DNA from 2 places in the Sinorhizobium alkalisoli genome. Region 2 is predicted to be linked to the other one. Evidence: predicted binding sites of a transcription regulator. Region 2 holds the regulator's gene; the other holds the start of a gene.
The links. Region 2 encodes PhoB, which activates phosphate uptake and scavenging genes when phosphate is short. Its sites were predicted from a motif close to TGTCATNNANCTGTCAT; they were not measured.
Positions count from the first base shown of each region.

Region 1: a site for PhoB is predicted at 1,922-1,938, ahead of EKH55_RS03455 (PhoX family protein). Genes of this name have one in related genera too.

Region 1 is NZ_CP034909.1:711,602-719,097, reverse strand. Features, by position in the region: gene EKH55_RS03460 (DUF2339 domain-containing protein) at 1-1,749, opposite strand, end outside; gene EKH55_RS03455 (PhoX family protein) at 2,011-4,011, shown strand; gene recO (DNA repair protein RecO) at 4,124-4,870, opposite strand; gene EKH55_RS03445 (L,D-transpeptidase) at 5,082-5,819, shown strand; gene EKH55_RS03440 (NAD-dependent epimerase) at 6,055-7,077, shown strand; gene rkpK (UDP-glucose 6-dehydrogenase) at 7,366-7,496, shown strand, end outside.
Region 2 is NZ_CP034909.1:123,438-130,933, reverse strand. Features, by position in the region: gene apaG (Co2+/Mg2+ efflux protein ApaG) at 102-494, shown strand; gene EKH55_RS00615 (Hsp33 family molecular chaperone) at 647-1,642, opposite strand; gene argF (ornithine carbamoyltransferase) at 1,924-2,841, opposite strand; gene EKH55_RS00605 (aspartate aminotransferase family protein) at 2,911-4,110, opposite strand; gene EKH55_RS00600 (GcrA family cell cycle regulator) at 4,528-5,046, shown strand; gene phoB (phosphate regulon transcriptional regulator PhoB) at 5,124-5,807, opposite strand; gene phoU (phosphate signaling complex protein PhoU) at 5,869-6,582, opposite strand; gene pstB (phosphate ABC transporter ATP-binding protein PstB) at 6,633-7,415, opposite strand; gene pstA (phosphate ABC transporter permease PstA) at 7,461-7,496, opposite strand, start outside.

The DNA of each region.
Region 1 (7,496 bases), 590 kb from region 2:
TCCCGCCCCGAGAAGCGCAATGGCAAGCGTCGTGACGAGACCGTCCGTCCAGGCATGGAGATCGATGACGAACAGGCCGAAGGATCCGAGGACCAGGAGCGCGGCATCGGCATCGATGCCTTCGCCCGGTTCCGTACCGCGCCGATAAAGCCATTCGGCGAGCGCCAGGAGAAACAGGCCCCCGGCGAAAGCGGCAAGCCCATGCGGCAAGTCGAAGGCGAATGTGCCCGTCATCAGAAAGGACATGCCGACAAGGGCATTCGGCACGCCTGCGGCAAGGCAGGCCCAAAGAATGGCGAAATGCCGCTCCACCCGGAGCCTCCCGGCTAGAACCGCGGCCGCAAGCAACGGGAACAAAGCTGCCAGGGTCATCGCCGTCAGCATCGCAACGCGGCTCGGGATGACGATCTCCGGTGAGGGTGCCAACGGATCGAAATAGGCGAGCACGCCGCTGAACGCGGTCAGGCTCCAGGTGCCGGCGATCGCTGCGAAGGCGGCAAGCAACGCCGCGTAAACCGCCGTCGCCCGCAAGGCGCCCACCGCGGCAAGAGCCGCCGTCACGATCACGAATTCGGCAACCGGGATACGCAGGGCCTCGAGCGCCGGGCTGATGAACAGGAGCGCCAGGACTGCGGCGGCGATCGCTGCGGAGACAGTGATGGCCGCCTTTGGCGGTGCAAACAGCCGCTCCCAAGGGCCCGTGACTGCGTCCGCCGTATCGAAAGGCTCGCGCGGCAGATTGCCGGGCCAGACGAGCCCGATGCCAGCGATCATCACCAGAAGGGCGAAAGCGACCGGCGGAGCCTCGAAGGGCGCTTCGAGCGTGACATAGGCAAGCCCCCAGAGGCCAAGGCCCGCATTGGCGAGCGTCGGTACGACCGTCCATTGCTTGAGGCGCGAGGCGAGAAACGTCGCGAGCCAGGCGGTCGAGAGGAAACCGAACAGAACCCAGGGCCGCGGCTCGCCGCTCGAGACGAACAGGGGCGTGAGCAGCGATGCGAGCAGCCCAAGCCCGGCAAGTGCCTGTCCATGCAGCAGCGACAGGCCCACCGTGGCGAGCGAAATCAGCGCCAGCAGCAGGAAGGCCGTGGCCGTGCCGATATATGCGTAGATGCCATGAGCCGCATAGACGACGCCGAACAGCGTCACAGCACCGGCAGCCGTCAGCACGCCGGGGATCATGGCGTTGCGGAAGCGATCGGCGATCGCCGGCACCGCTTGGCGCCGAATAACCTCGCCCGCGAAGCCAAGAAGGAGACCGAAGGCGGCGGAAAGCGTCAGGCGGACGGCCGGGCTCAACAGTCCCGCTTCGATAGAATATTGCACGAGGAAGTAACCGCCCAGCGCCAGTGCGAGACCGCCGACCCAGACCGGCCACCGCCCGCCGATCCGGCTTTCGAGGCTCTCGACCGGCGCTGCTGCAATCGGCGCAGCCGCAGCGGCAGCCGGATCGCTGGTGGGGCTGCCCAGGCTCCCTTCGTCAGCCGCGGCGTCGCTGAAGATTCGCGCCCCCTCTCGCGCCTGCGACCACGGTCCGGCGGGGGGCGCTTCCTCCGGTTCGGTCTCATCCGCAGCCTCCAATGGCCTTTCTGCCTCGGACGGCAGATCCGTCGCCTGCCGTTTCGCGAGTCGGGCAATCTCCGCCTTCAGGTCCGTGATTTCCGCATCGAATCGCTTCGCGGCACCACGGCCACCGAGGAAGGCGGCAAGCGCCAGAATAAAGGCAACAATGGCAATGAGTTCGAGCATGGATCACCGACACCACAAGAGCTTGCGAAGGATTCGCACAGCTTGGCGTGGAATGCCATAGGCGGAGCATAGATTGAGCCATAGGCGATACGCAATCATCGGTTCATTTCGCAAGCGCTGGCCTCCTGGCGCATTGCTGATGCAGGGAGGCGCTGCAATCTCTTCATTGAACTGTCGCATAACTGTCATGAGCTAGCTGGTAGAGCGATGTCGACGCCGCATCACGCTGGCGGTTCTATCGTCTCAACGGGGAGAGTAAGCATGGACAAGTATCTCGGCTCGGCGGAAGAAATCGAAATCAAGACTCTGACGGAACGAAGAGAGGAGCTGGAAGACATCGGCCAGAACTGTTCCGCCAACCCCACCATGGGCGACATCATAAACCGCCGCTTCTCGCGCCGGTCCTTCATCGGCGGTTCGCTTGCGGTCGCCGCCATTTCCACGACAGTCAGCCCGCTCGCCCTGCTGACTGCCGATGACGCCAGGGCCAAGGAGATGTCGCAGTTCGACTTCAAGGAGATCGAAGCCGGCGTCGACGAAACTCACCACGTCGCCGAAGGCTACGATGCCGATATCCTTTTGCGCTGGGGCGACAAGATCTTCGCCGACAGCCCCGACTTCGATCCGCTCAAGCAGACGGCAGAGGCTCAGAGCCGGCAGTTCGGTTACAACAACGACTATGTCGGTTTCATCCCGCTCGATGGCAGTCCCGACCACGGCCTTCTGGTCGTCAACCACGAATACACCAATGCCGAAATCATGTTCCCGAACTTCGCCCGCGTCGAAAAGGTGACGGAGGACGGCAAGGAACAGGATAAAGTCGTTCTCGGCGACTACACCAAGGAACTGGTCGACATCGAGATGGCGGCCCATGGCGGAACCGTCATCGAGATTCGCAAGGTCGACGGCAAGTGGCAGCCGGTTCTCGACGGCAAGTTCAACCGCCGCATCACCGCCAACACCGAAATGCAGCTTTCCGGTCCGGCGGCCGGCCATGAGCGGTTGAAGACCTCGGCCGACGCGACCGGCACTACGGTCTTCGGCACGATCAACAACTGCGCCGGCGGCGTCACCGCCTGGGGCACCTATCTGATGGCCGAGGAAAACTTCAACGGCTATTTCGGCGGCGACCTCGCCGAAGATCATCCGGAATTCAAGGTGCTGAAGCGTCTCGGCGCGCCGGGTGGGCAATATGAATGGTCGAAATTCTACGATCGCTTCGATGTCACGAAGGAGCCGAACGAGGCCAACCGCTTCGGCTGGATCGTCGAGGTCGATCCGTTCGACCCCAATTCCGTGCCGAAGAAGCGCACCGCCGTCGGACGCTTCAAGCACGAGGGCTGTGAATCCATCGTCAACAAAGACGGCCGCGTCGTGCTCTATAGCGGCGACGACGAGCGGTACGACTATGTCTACAAGTTCGTGACGAATGGCACCTACAAGCCCGACGACCGCGCGGCGAACATGGATCTTCTCGACGACGGCACACTCTACGTGGCGAAGTTCGACGAGGACGGCACAGTCACCTGGATGCCGCTCATCCACGGCGAGGGCCCGCTGACGGCCGAGAACGGCTTCGCCTCGCAGGCCGATGTGCTGATCAACACCCGGCTTGCCGCCGATGCGCTCGGCGCCACCAAGATGGACCGCCCGGAAGATGTCCAGCCCAACCCGAAGACGGGCAAGGTCTACGTCATGCTGACCAACAACACCAAGCGGAAAGAGGACGAGATCGACGCCGCCAACCCCCGCGCCAAGAACGCCTTCGGCCACATCGTCGAGATCACCGAAACGGACGGTGATTTCGCCTCGACCAAGTCGCGTTGGGACATCCTCTTGAAATGCGGCGATCCAAGCGTTGCCGAGGTCGGTGCGTCCTTCTCGACAGCGACGACCAAGAACGGCTGGTTCGGCATGCCGGACAATTGCGCCATCGACGCCGATGGCCGCCTTTGGGTCGCGACCGACGGCAACAATGAAAAGGAGACCGGCCGTACGGACGGCATCTGGGCGGTCGACACGGAAGGTGAAGCCCGCGGCACCTCGAAGCTCTTCTTCCGCGTGCCGGTCGGTGCCGAAATGTGCGGCCCGAGCTTCAACCCCACGAGCGACACCTTCTTTCTCGCCGTGCAGCATCCGGGCGATGCCGGGCTTGCGACCTATGAAAAGCCAGCGACGCGCTGGCCGGACTTCCGCGACGACATGCCGGTTCGTCCGGCCGTCGTCGCCGTGACCAAGCAGGGCGGCGGCAAGATCGGCTAAGCGCATCAGCCCGAGAGTCGGACCCGGTTTTCGGGCTGATGCGTCGAGTCAGGCCTACAGCATTCTTTGTGAACGGGGCGCCGCATGAGATGTGCGGCGCCCTTTTCTTCGATCAGGCAGCTGACGGCGAGGCCGGACTCAAAGCCTTCAACGTCGCCTGGACGAATCCGTCGCGCGCGGAAGACGCATGGATGCCGCGCGGCTCGTAGACATGGCGGTTCAGGAAGTGCGCGGTGAGACGGAACGCTGCCGCGAGCGCGTCGTGATCGGCCGCCTTCTGGCGACCCGATAGAAAGTTTGGAAGGGCGAGCATGCGCTCGCCATAAGGGGCGCCCGCCTCGCGGCTGACTGCGCGGCCCGATTTCGGCGACACATAGACGAGTTCGTCGCGCCTGCCTGTTGCCGCGCATTCCGAAAGATCGAGGCCGAAGCCGAGATCGTCCAGAACCGCCAGTTCGAAGCGCACGAAGAGTTCGCCGGCATCCGCAGGTTCCTGCAAGTGGTCGACGATGACGGCAAGCGCCTCGTAAAGATGCGGATGCGGATCGCGCTCGGGCAGAAGCCGCAAAAGGGCACCCAAGGCCTGGATGCCGTAAACCGAGATCGCCGTCTCCATCAGACTGGCGGCGCGCAACTGCGTGGGTTCGACACGGAATTCGCCGAGATGTTCGTCGAGGCGCGCGCGCCAGGTGACCTCGACCGAATTGCCCGGCTGCAGCACCGGCTGCATGGCACGCGATCGGCCCGCGCGCACCAGCCCCAGATGCCGGCCGTGCCCGGACGTCATGACCTCCGCGATGACCGAGCTCTCGCCATGTCTGCGGATGCCGAGAATGATGGCCTGGTCGCTCCATTGCATTGAAAAGGCATACACCCGCGGCGTGAAGCCGATCAAGCGGGATGGATCGAATACCGCACCAGGACGCCCGCAGGCGCAAAGGCCCCTTTCAGCCGCCCCCTCCTCGGACTACATTCGAAACGGGTCGATTCGCAGCCGTGTTCGAATGAGGGCACAGGCGTGACGGCCGATTTCGCCGATGCCATTTGCCATCGACAGGATCGTTTCGATTATGTTTGTGTTCCGCCTCGCACAGATTTCCATTCTTCTCGTCGCCGCCATTGCCCTCGCAGCCTGCGCGAGCAGCAGCAAGCCGCGGGCCGCCCGGCCGGCTGGACCCGACCCTTATTACACGGCGATGTACGGGCCGTTGCCGGAAGAGCTTTTCCCGCTGCCGGCGACCGACATCAGCAAGGTGGCCCCGAATTTCCTGCGCCAGCAGGTACCATACTCCACCATCGAGCCGCCGGGCACGATCGTCATCGACACGCCCGACCGGTATCTTTATTTGGTGCAGGACGGCGGGATGGCGCTGCGCTACGGGATCGGGGTCGGCAGGGAAGGCCTGGAGTTCGCCGGCGAGGCCCGCATCGGCCGGAAGGCGGAATGGCCGCGCTGGATCCCGACATCGGATATGGTCGCACGCGAGCCGGAGCGCTACGGGCCGCTCGCGGGCGGCATGGAACCAGGTCTTACCAATCCGCTTGGCCCGCGCGCCCTCTACCTTTACCAGAACGGCAAGGACACGCTGTTCCGTATTCACGGCACCCCGGAAGCCTGGTCGATCGGCAGGGCGGTTTCGAGCGGCTGCATCCGCATGCTCAATCAGGATATCATCGATCTTTATAGTCGCGTGCCGGAAGGAACTCGGGTTGTCGTGATCCAGGCGGAACCGCCGATGAGTGCGGCGCTGCCGCCGGGCGACGCCCCGATGGGCACGACGGCCGACAACCCGCTTCTTTCCTTCTGAGCGGGGGGGCATCCGCGACCTTTGCGCGTCTGAAAAGACGCGCGGCGCTGTAATCATGTCGCCCAAAAACGTGCGGCGGTTTTGGGGAATGACAGGCATAAAAACACGGACCTCAAGCGCGTCGCACGAGTACGCTCGATCATGACGCGCTGCAGACAAGCCATCGGAGCGACACCTTTCAATCGCCCGCCTTTGTGCGTATGAACGGTGAGTTATTGCAATCTGGGATATCGTCGTGCGTTACCTCATCACCGGAACCGCAGGTTTCATAGGCTTTCACGTCGCCAAGCGGCTGATCGACGACGGGCACTTCGTGGTCGGCTTCGACGGCATGACGCCCTATTACGACGTAACTCTGAAAGAGCGCCGGCATGCCATTCTCGAGCGCTCCAACGGCTTCAAGGCAGTGACGGCCATGCTTGAAGACCGGGCCGCCCTTGACCGGGCGGCGGGGCTCGCCGAGCCGGAGGTCATCATCCACCTCGCCGCACAGGCGGGCGTTCGCTACAGCCTCGAAAACCCAAAAGCCTACATGGACTCGAATGTCGTGGGATCCTGGAACATCCTGGAACTCGCGAAAGCGGTTGCCCCGAAACATCTGATGCTCGCCTCGACCTCTTCGATCTACGGCGCCAACGAAAAAATTCCCTTTGTCGAGACCGACAGGGCCGACGAGCCGATGACACTTTATGCCGCGACCAAGAAGTCGATGGAGCTGATGGCTCACAGCTACGCCCATCTCCACAAGGTACCGACGACGGCTTTCCGCTTCTTCACCGTCTATGGCCCGTGGGGGCGGCCGGACATGGCGCTCTTCAAATTTGTCGAAGCCATCCACAACAACAGGCCAATCGACATTTACGGTGAAGGGCGCATGAGCCGCGATTTCACCTATATCGACGATCTCGTGGAGGGCATTCTCCGGCTTTCGCACGTCGCGCCCTCCGAAGACAACCGCGTCGCGGCAGATGCGGCCGACGACACCCTCTCGCGCCATGCGCCGTTCCGTGTCGTCAATCTCGGGGGTGGCCAGCCGGTGGACCTGATGACCTTCGTGGAGACTGTCGAGCAAGCGCTCGGCCGTCCAGCGATCCGAAACATGCTGCCGATGCAGAAGGGGGACGTGCCACGCACCTATGCGTCGCCGGAACTGCTCGAGGCGCTCACCGGCTTCAAGCCCTCGATTTCAATCGAGGAGGGTGTCGGCAGGTTCGTGAAATGGTATGCGCAATATTACCACGCAGGCGGCGCCGATTGAGGCGTTTCGAGACAATTGCGGCGAATGCGCACGCCCCTGTCATTTGCTGGTCGAAAATCGGTCCTATTTGCCTATCAATGGATTGGTCTACAGCGCCGCGCGTCTTACCAGACGCGCAAAGGTCGCTGTAGCACTTTGAATTTCTGCATGTCCTTCTCTTAGACGAGGTTTAAGGAGACATGCAGTTGGCTTGGGATCTACCAAATTCGCCCATTCTGCGACGCGGGTTTGGTAGCGCCTGGCCTACCTCCCAAGAGCCTTGAAGACCCAACGACAAAGGAAGAGCGGATGAAGATAACGATGATTGGCGCCGGCTATGTCGGCCTGGTTTCCGGCGTGTGCTTTGCGGATTTCGGCCATGACGTCGTCTGCCTCGACAAGGACGAGGGCAAGATCGTGGCCCTCGAGAAGGGAGAGAT
Region 2 (7,496 bases):
CAAGTGAAAATTGTGTACGACTCGGGCGATATTGCCGTTATTCTTCACGAAACCTTATTGCTATAGGATATCCGCACGGAATTGGAACAGGATGTCGAAACATGTATCGCGCACTCACTCGCGACATAGAAGTCACGGTAGAGCCGTACTATCTGGAAGAGCAGTCTGATCCCGACGACAGCCGTTATGTTTGGGGTTACCGCATCGTCATATCGAACCATTCCGAAATCGCCGTTCGGCTGGTGACCCGCTACTGGCATATTACCGACGAGAACGGGCAGGTCGACGAGGTCAGCGGATCCGGCGTTATCGGCGAACAGCCGCTGCTCAATCCCGGCGATACCTACGAATATTCCTCCGGCTGTCCGCTGGACACGCCTTCTGGCGTCATGTTCGGCCACTACAGCATGGAGGCGGAGGACGGAGAGACCTTCAACGTCGCGATCCCCGCCTTCTCGCTGGACACCCCCGGGCAGGTTCGCACACTGAACTAGCGCATCGGCCCGATTTTCGGAGAGCTCGATGCGCAGATCCAATGAATTACAGCGACATCAGCGCGCCTGAAAAGACGCGCGGCGCTGTGGTCCTGCCCCTTACTCCCCCATTCGAGAGCTGGAGCGGGGCGCACAGGCGCCCCGTCCGTCTGCTACCGCGAGTGCACCTCGGTCGCCTCGAAGCGATAGGTGGTGGAGCAGAATTCGCAGGTCACCTTGATCAGCCCGTCCTCGATGCTGCTCTCAATGTCCTCCTGACTGAGCCCCTCCAACACGTTGCGGATCTTATCGCGCGAGCAACTGCATCGATCGTAGACAGCCTGGGGCTGATAGACGCGGACGCCGCGCTCATGGAACAGCCGGTAGAGTAAGCGTTCGGTGCCGACCGTCGGGTCGGTGAGTTCGTCGGTGTCGATCGTCTCGACCATTACCTTGGCTTCTGTCCAGAGATCATCCTCCTCAAAGAGGCCGTTGCTGCTGCCATCGTCGCCGTCACCGCCGTGCAGGTCCGGCTGGCGCATCCGCTCCGGAGCCTCGGGCAGGAACTGAGCCACCATGCCGCCGGCGCGCCAGCGGTGCCGCGGCTTGCCGTTTTCGTCGCGGTCGAGTAGCTCGGCAACGCCGAGGCGCACCTTGGTCGGGATCTGCTCCGATTGGCGGAAATAAACGCCAGCGATCTCCTCGAGCGTCGCACCATCAAGCGCGACGATGCCCTGGTAGCGCTGCGTGTGGGCGCCCTGATCGATGGTGAAGGCCAGGATGCCCTTGCCCAGGAGCTCGTGCGGCTGAGTACGGCCGCCCTTCTCGGCTGCCGCAAGCGCCTCCTCGTCAAAGCGCGCATAGGCACGCACCCGGTCGGGCGTCGAAAAATCGGCAACGACGAGGTCGACCGGGCCATCGCTCTGCGTCTGCACGACGAGCTTGCCTTCGAATTTCAGCGAGGTGCCGAGCAAAACCGTCAGCACCACCGTCTCCGCGAGCAGCCGGGCAACCGGAAGCGGATAGTTGTGCCGCTCGAGGATCGCGTCGAGCATCGGACCAAGCTGAACGGCGCGGCCGCGGACGTCGAGATCCTCGACATGAAAGGGCACGACATGATCGTCACCGGCGAAATCGAACTCGCCCAGCCCCGGTGCTATCTCCGTCATCGCTTGCTCCTTGTCTCGCAGGCGCTGGTCGCCGGGCATCGAATGCCCTCGTGCAACCTGCCCGTTATCCCATTTGATCCCGTTGTGAACGGATTTGTCCAGAATTCACGGCCCGCCGACGGCGCCACTGCAGAAGCAGCCTCGCTCGTCCGGACGCTGGTTTTATGGGCGGCACTCGCAGCACTCATGCCGGAGCCACCCTCCATTTCGCCTAGATTGTGTCGATCCGGGCCGGATTCAAGCCTCCGCCGACCGCTTCACTTCGACCAGCGAAGGCCCCTTCAAACGACGCCGAGACACCAGGCGAGGATCGACTTTTGCGCGTGAAGCCGGTTTTCCGCCTCGTCGAAGACAACCGATTGCGGCCCGTCGATCACCTCATCCGTGACCTCCTCGCCGCGATGCGCCGGCAGACAATGCATGAACAAGGCATCGGGTGCCGCGTGCTTCATCAAAGCCTCGTTGACCTGATAGGGCTGGAAAACGTTGTGGCCGCGGGCGCGGTGCTCCTGGTTCATCGAGATCCACGTGTCGGTGACGACGCAGTCGGCGCCGGCGACGGCCTGCTCCGGTTCATGACACAGCAGAATCTCTCCGCCGTTGTTCCGAGCCCAGTTGAGGAACTTGTCCTGCGGCTCGGAGCCGAACGGGACCGCCATGTTCATCCGATAGCCGAAGCGCGCCGATCCCTCGATCAGAGAGTGCAACACGTTATTGCCGTCGCCCGTCCAAGCGATCGTTTTCGCCCCGACAGGCCCGCGGTGTTCCTCGAAGGTCATGATGTCCGCCATGATCTGGCAGGGATGCGTGTCGTCCGTAAGGCCATTGATGACCGGCACGGTCGCGTGCTCGGCCAATTCAAGGAGCCGGCGGTGGTCAGTGGTGCGAATCATGATCGCGTCGACGTAGCGCGAGAGGACCTTCGCCGTGTCGCCGATGGTTTCGGCCCGACCGAGCTGCATTTCGGTGCCAGAAAGAAACAGCGTCTCGCCACCGAGCTGCCGCATCCCGACATCGAAGGAGACGCGCGTACGGGTGGACGGTTTCTCGAAAATCATCGCCAGCATCTTGCCGGCAAGCGGCTTGTCGGCCGTTCCGGCCTTTGTCGCCGACTTGCGCATCCGGGCGTCGTCGATGATCGTCCTGAGGTCGACGGACGTCATGGCCGAAAGATCGAGAAAATGTCTGGTGGCGGTCATATTGCTGTATTTCCTGTGATAGTTCCGTGGATCTTAGGGCATCGGCACCGCGGAGGCGCCTCGCCGCAGTTAGGCGGCAGCTGTGCCGCCCGCGGCCCTCACAGCCTCTGCGGCGCGCTCGAGCCGCGCGAGCCCTTCCCTCGCTTCAGCCGCGGTGACGATCAGCGGCGGCAGGAGGCGCAGCACGTTCTCGCCTGCCGGAACAACGAGCAGCTTTTCGGCCCGGATCGCTTTCAAAAGGTCGGGTGAGGGCACTTTCGCCTTGATGCCAAGCATCAGCCCGTCGCCGCGGAGCTCTTCGATAATATCGGGGAAACGGTCCTTGAGCGAAGCGAGCCCCTGGCGGAACACGAGCGCGACGTCACGCACATTGTCAAGGAACCCCTCGGCGAGGACGACGTCGAGGACCGCATTACCGACGGCCATTGCCAGTGGATTGCCGCCGTAGGTCGAGCCGTGCGTCCCGGCCACCATGCCTGCGGCGGCCGCCTCCGTCGCCAGGCACGCGCCGAGCGGAAAACCACCGCCAATGCCCTTGGCGACGGCCATGATGTCGGGCCGGATACCTGCCCACTCGTGGGCAAAGAGCCTGCCGGTGCGGCCCACGCCGCACTGTACTTCATCAAGGATCAGCAGCAGCCCGAATTCATCGCAGAGCGCGCGCAATTCCTGCAGGAACTCCTTCGGGGCCAGGCGCACCCCACCCTCACCCTGGATCGGTTCGATCAGGATAGCCGCGGTCTCGTCGTTGATCGCGCTCTTTACGGCGGCGATATCGCCGAACGGCACCTGATAGAAACCGGGCGCCTTGGGTCCGAAGCCTTCAATGTATTTCTGCTGCCCCCCGGCGGCGATCGTGGCGATGGTACGGCCGTGGAATGCGCCTTCGAAGGTGATGACGTGGAACCGCTCCGGATGGCCCTTGGCAAAGTGATAGCGGCGCGCCGTCTTGATCGCGCATTCCAGCGCCTCGGCGCCCGAATTGGTGAAAAACACCCGGTCGGCAAAGGTGACCGCCGTCAAGCGCCGCGCAAGGCTCTCCTGCCCGGGAACATCATAGAGATTGGAGACGTGCCAGAGTTTCTCCGCCTGCGCCTTCAGCGCATCGATCAGATGCGGATGGGCATGCCCGAGCGAGTTCACGGCGACGCCGGCGGCGAAGTCGAGATAGCGGGTACCGTCTTCCGCGATCAGCCAGACGCCCTCGCCCCGCTCGAAACGCAACGGCGCACGCAAATAGGTATCATAGAGCGGCGGCGTTGCGGCCATCCGGGCTTCTCCTTCCTCAGCATCGCAGGCGGACCGTTCGATATCCGGCCCGAAAAAATCAAAATGCCGCCTTTCGGCGGCCGGAGGCACTATTCCCATTTCGCAGCGCAATGTCAAGAAAACCAAGGGCTGCGGCCACCTTGCGAACTCGGATTCCGCGTCGCAAAAAAATCGCGTCGCGGGGCTTGCAAAAATGCAACTATGAGCCAGCAAGTTGGGGAAAACCGCGAAATCGATTCGGCGCGATTCCGGCGACTCTTGCCACAGAGTCACCCTGCCGGTAGGTTAAGATTTAATTACTAGACGCATGCGGCGGACCTAGTCACCAAAATAGTTATCGCGTTGTGACTCCAGGGGTTTTCTGGAGGACGGTGATGGATTCTGCCCATCCCAGCGCCGAGAACGGGGAGTGCAGATATGAACTGGACTGACGAGCGGGTGGAGAAACTGAAGAAGCTGTGGTCCGAGGGCCTGAGCGCCAGCCAGATCGCGGCTCAACTGGGCGGCGTCAGTCGCAATGCCGTCATCGGCAAGGTACACCGGTTGAGCCTGCCGGGCCGCGCAAAGGCGGGCGGGACCACGACCCCCGCGCGCCCCAAGCGAGCGACCTCGGCGCCGCGTGCACCGAATTACGCCGCTCGGGCCGTCACCCGCACCGTCGCCCGCCCTGCCGGTGCGACCGTCCTCAAGGAAGAGGTGGCGGTCGACCTAGTCGCCGAACAGGAATTCGCACCCGATGCCAACATCGTCCTGCCGATGTCGCGCCGCCTGGAGCTGACGCAGCTCACCGAACGGACTTGCAAGTGGCCGATCGGCGATCCGCTAAAGGAGGAGTTTCACTTCTGCGGCAACGACTCGCCGGAATCCTCGCCCTATTGCAACTATCATGCGCGGCTTGCCTACCAGCCTTCGGCGGAACGCCGGCGCATCCGCTGACGTTCGATCTCGATCGCGCAACAACGCAAAAGGGCCCATGGGCCCTTTTTTGTTGGAAACAGCATTGATTTTCGAACTTACCCCTCGAGCGAGTAGCCGGCGCCGCGCACCGTCCTGATCACGTCGGGCATGTTGGAGAGGTTCAGCGCCTTGCGCAGGCGGCCGACATGGACATCGACCGTGCGTTCGTCCACGTAGATGTCGTGGCCCCAGACACCGTCAAGCAGTTGCGAGCGGGAAAAGACGCGTCCCGGCGAAGACATCAGAAACTCCAGCAGCCGGAACTCCGTCGGCCCGAGCCGAACCTCACGGCTGCGGCGATGGACGCGATGCGTCTCGCGGTCGAGTTCGATGTCGCCGCAGCGGAGCACCGTCGACAGGACCTCCGGTTTGGCGCGCCTCAACATCGCCTTGACCCGCGCCATCAGTTCCGGAGTCGAAAACGGCTTGACGACATAGTCGTCGGCGCCGGTCGCGAGCCCTCGCACGCGCTCGCTTTCCTCGCCGCGCGCCGTCAGCATGATGATCGGCAACCGCTCCGTTTCCGGTCTTTGTCGAAGTCTGCGGCAAAGCTCGATGCCGGAAACGCCGGGCAACATCCAGTCGAGGATCAAGAGGTCGGGCAGACGTTCCTGCAGGCGGATTTCAGCCTCGTCGCCGCGAAGAATAGTATCGACCTCGAAGCCCTCGGCTTCGAGGTTGTAGCGCAGCAGCACGCTCAGCGCCTCCTCGTCTTCGACAACAGCTATCTTCGGCAACATCTAAGCTACAACTCCTTGCCTCGGTCCATCAGTTGGAAGGCGCCCCTCTCCCCTTTCGGTGTCAGTCCGTCACCGACCCCATCGTTGCTGTCGTATCATCCTTCGGCCGCTCGCCTTCCGGCTGGGCGCCTGTCGCCATGTAATAGATCGTCTCGGCGATGTTGGTCGCATGGTCGCCGATCCGCTCGATGTTTTTGGCGCAGAAAAGAAGATGCGTGCAGGGTGTTATGTTGCGCGGATCCTCCATCATGTAGGTGAGCAATTCGCGGAAGAGCGACGTGTAGATCGCGTCGATCTCCTCGTCGCGCTGGCGAATGCTGTTGGCCTTCTCCGGCGAGCGCGAGGCAAAGACGTCAAGCACTTCCTTGAGCTGGACCAAAGCGAGTTCGGCCAAATGCTCGAGGCCGCGCGCGAGCTTGCGCGGGATTCCAGAGCCGGCAACCGCAATCACGCGTTTCGCGGTGTTCTTGCCGAGGTCGCCGACGCGCTCCAGGTCGGCCGCTATACGGATCGATCCCATGATTTCGCGCAGGTCCGATGCCATGGGCTGGCGCTTGGCGATGGTGACGATCGCCTTCTCGCCGATCTGGCGTTCGGCCTCGTCGAGGAGGGCGTCGTCCGAGATGACTTTCTGGGCGAGCGCCAGGTCGGAATTGACCAGGGCCCGGACGGAGTCGGCCACCATTTGCTCGGCGAGCCCTCCCATCTCGGAGATGCGGCGCGTGAGATACTTCAACTCGTCGTCGAAGGCGGACATTATGTGTGGATGGGTCATCTTATATTCCTCGGGACGCGCTCGATTGATCGTCGGTGGAGTCGGGTTCGCTAGCCGAACCGGCCCATGATGTAGTCCTGCGTGCGCTGGTCGTCCGGATTGGTGAAGATCTTATCCGTATCGTCCACTTCGACCAGGTTGCCGAGGTGGAACATCGCCGTGCGCTGCGACACGCGGGCTGCCTGCTGCATCGAATGGGTTACGATAACGATGGTGAAGTTCTCGCGAAGCTCGTGGATCAGTTCCTCGACCTTGGCGGTCGCGATCGGGTCGAGCGCCGAGCAAGGCTCGTCCATGAGGATGACTTCCGGGCTGACGGCAACGGCCCGGGCGATGCAGAGGCGCTGCTGCTGGCCGCCGGAGAGGCCGGTGCCCGGCGCATCCAGGCGATCCTTCACTTCGTTCCAGAGGCCGGCCTTTTGAAGGGCGGATGCGACGATGTCGTCGAGTTCGGATTTTCTCGAAGCGAGGCCATGGATGCGCGGACCGTAGGCGACGTTTTCATAGATCGACTTCGGGAACGGGTTCGGCTTCTGGAACACCATGCCGACCTTGGCACGCAGTTGCACCGGATCCACCTTCGGATCGTAGATATCTTCCCCGTCGATTGCGATATGGCCTTCGACCCGGCAACTGCTGATCGTGTCATTCATACGATTGATACAGCGCAGGAACGTCGACTTGCCGCAACCGGACGGGCCGATGAAGGCGGTTACGGAGCGGGGATGGATCTCGATGGCGACATCCTTGATGGCGTGTTTGTCGCCATAATAGACCTGCACACCGCGGGCGGAAACTTTCGATTGGTTCATGGCGGCGGCCTTCATCGTCATCGTCGTTGTCGTAGCGGACATATTGTTCATCATTGCGCTCCTTTTCTACCAACGGCGCTCGAAGCGGCGGCGAAGAATGAT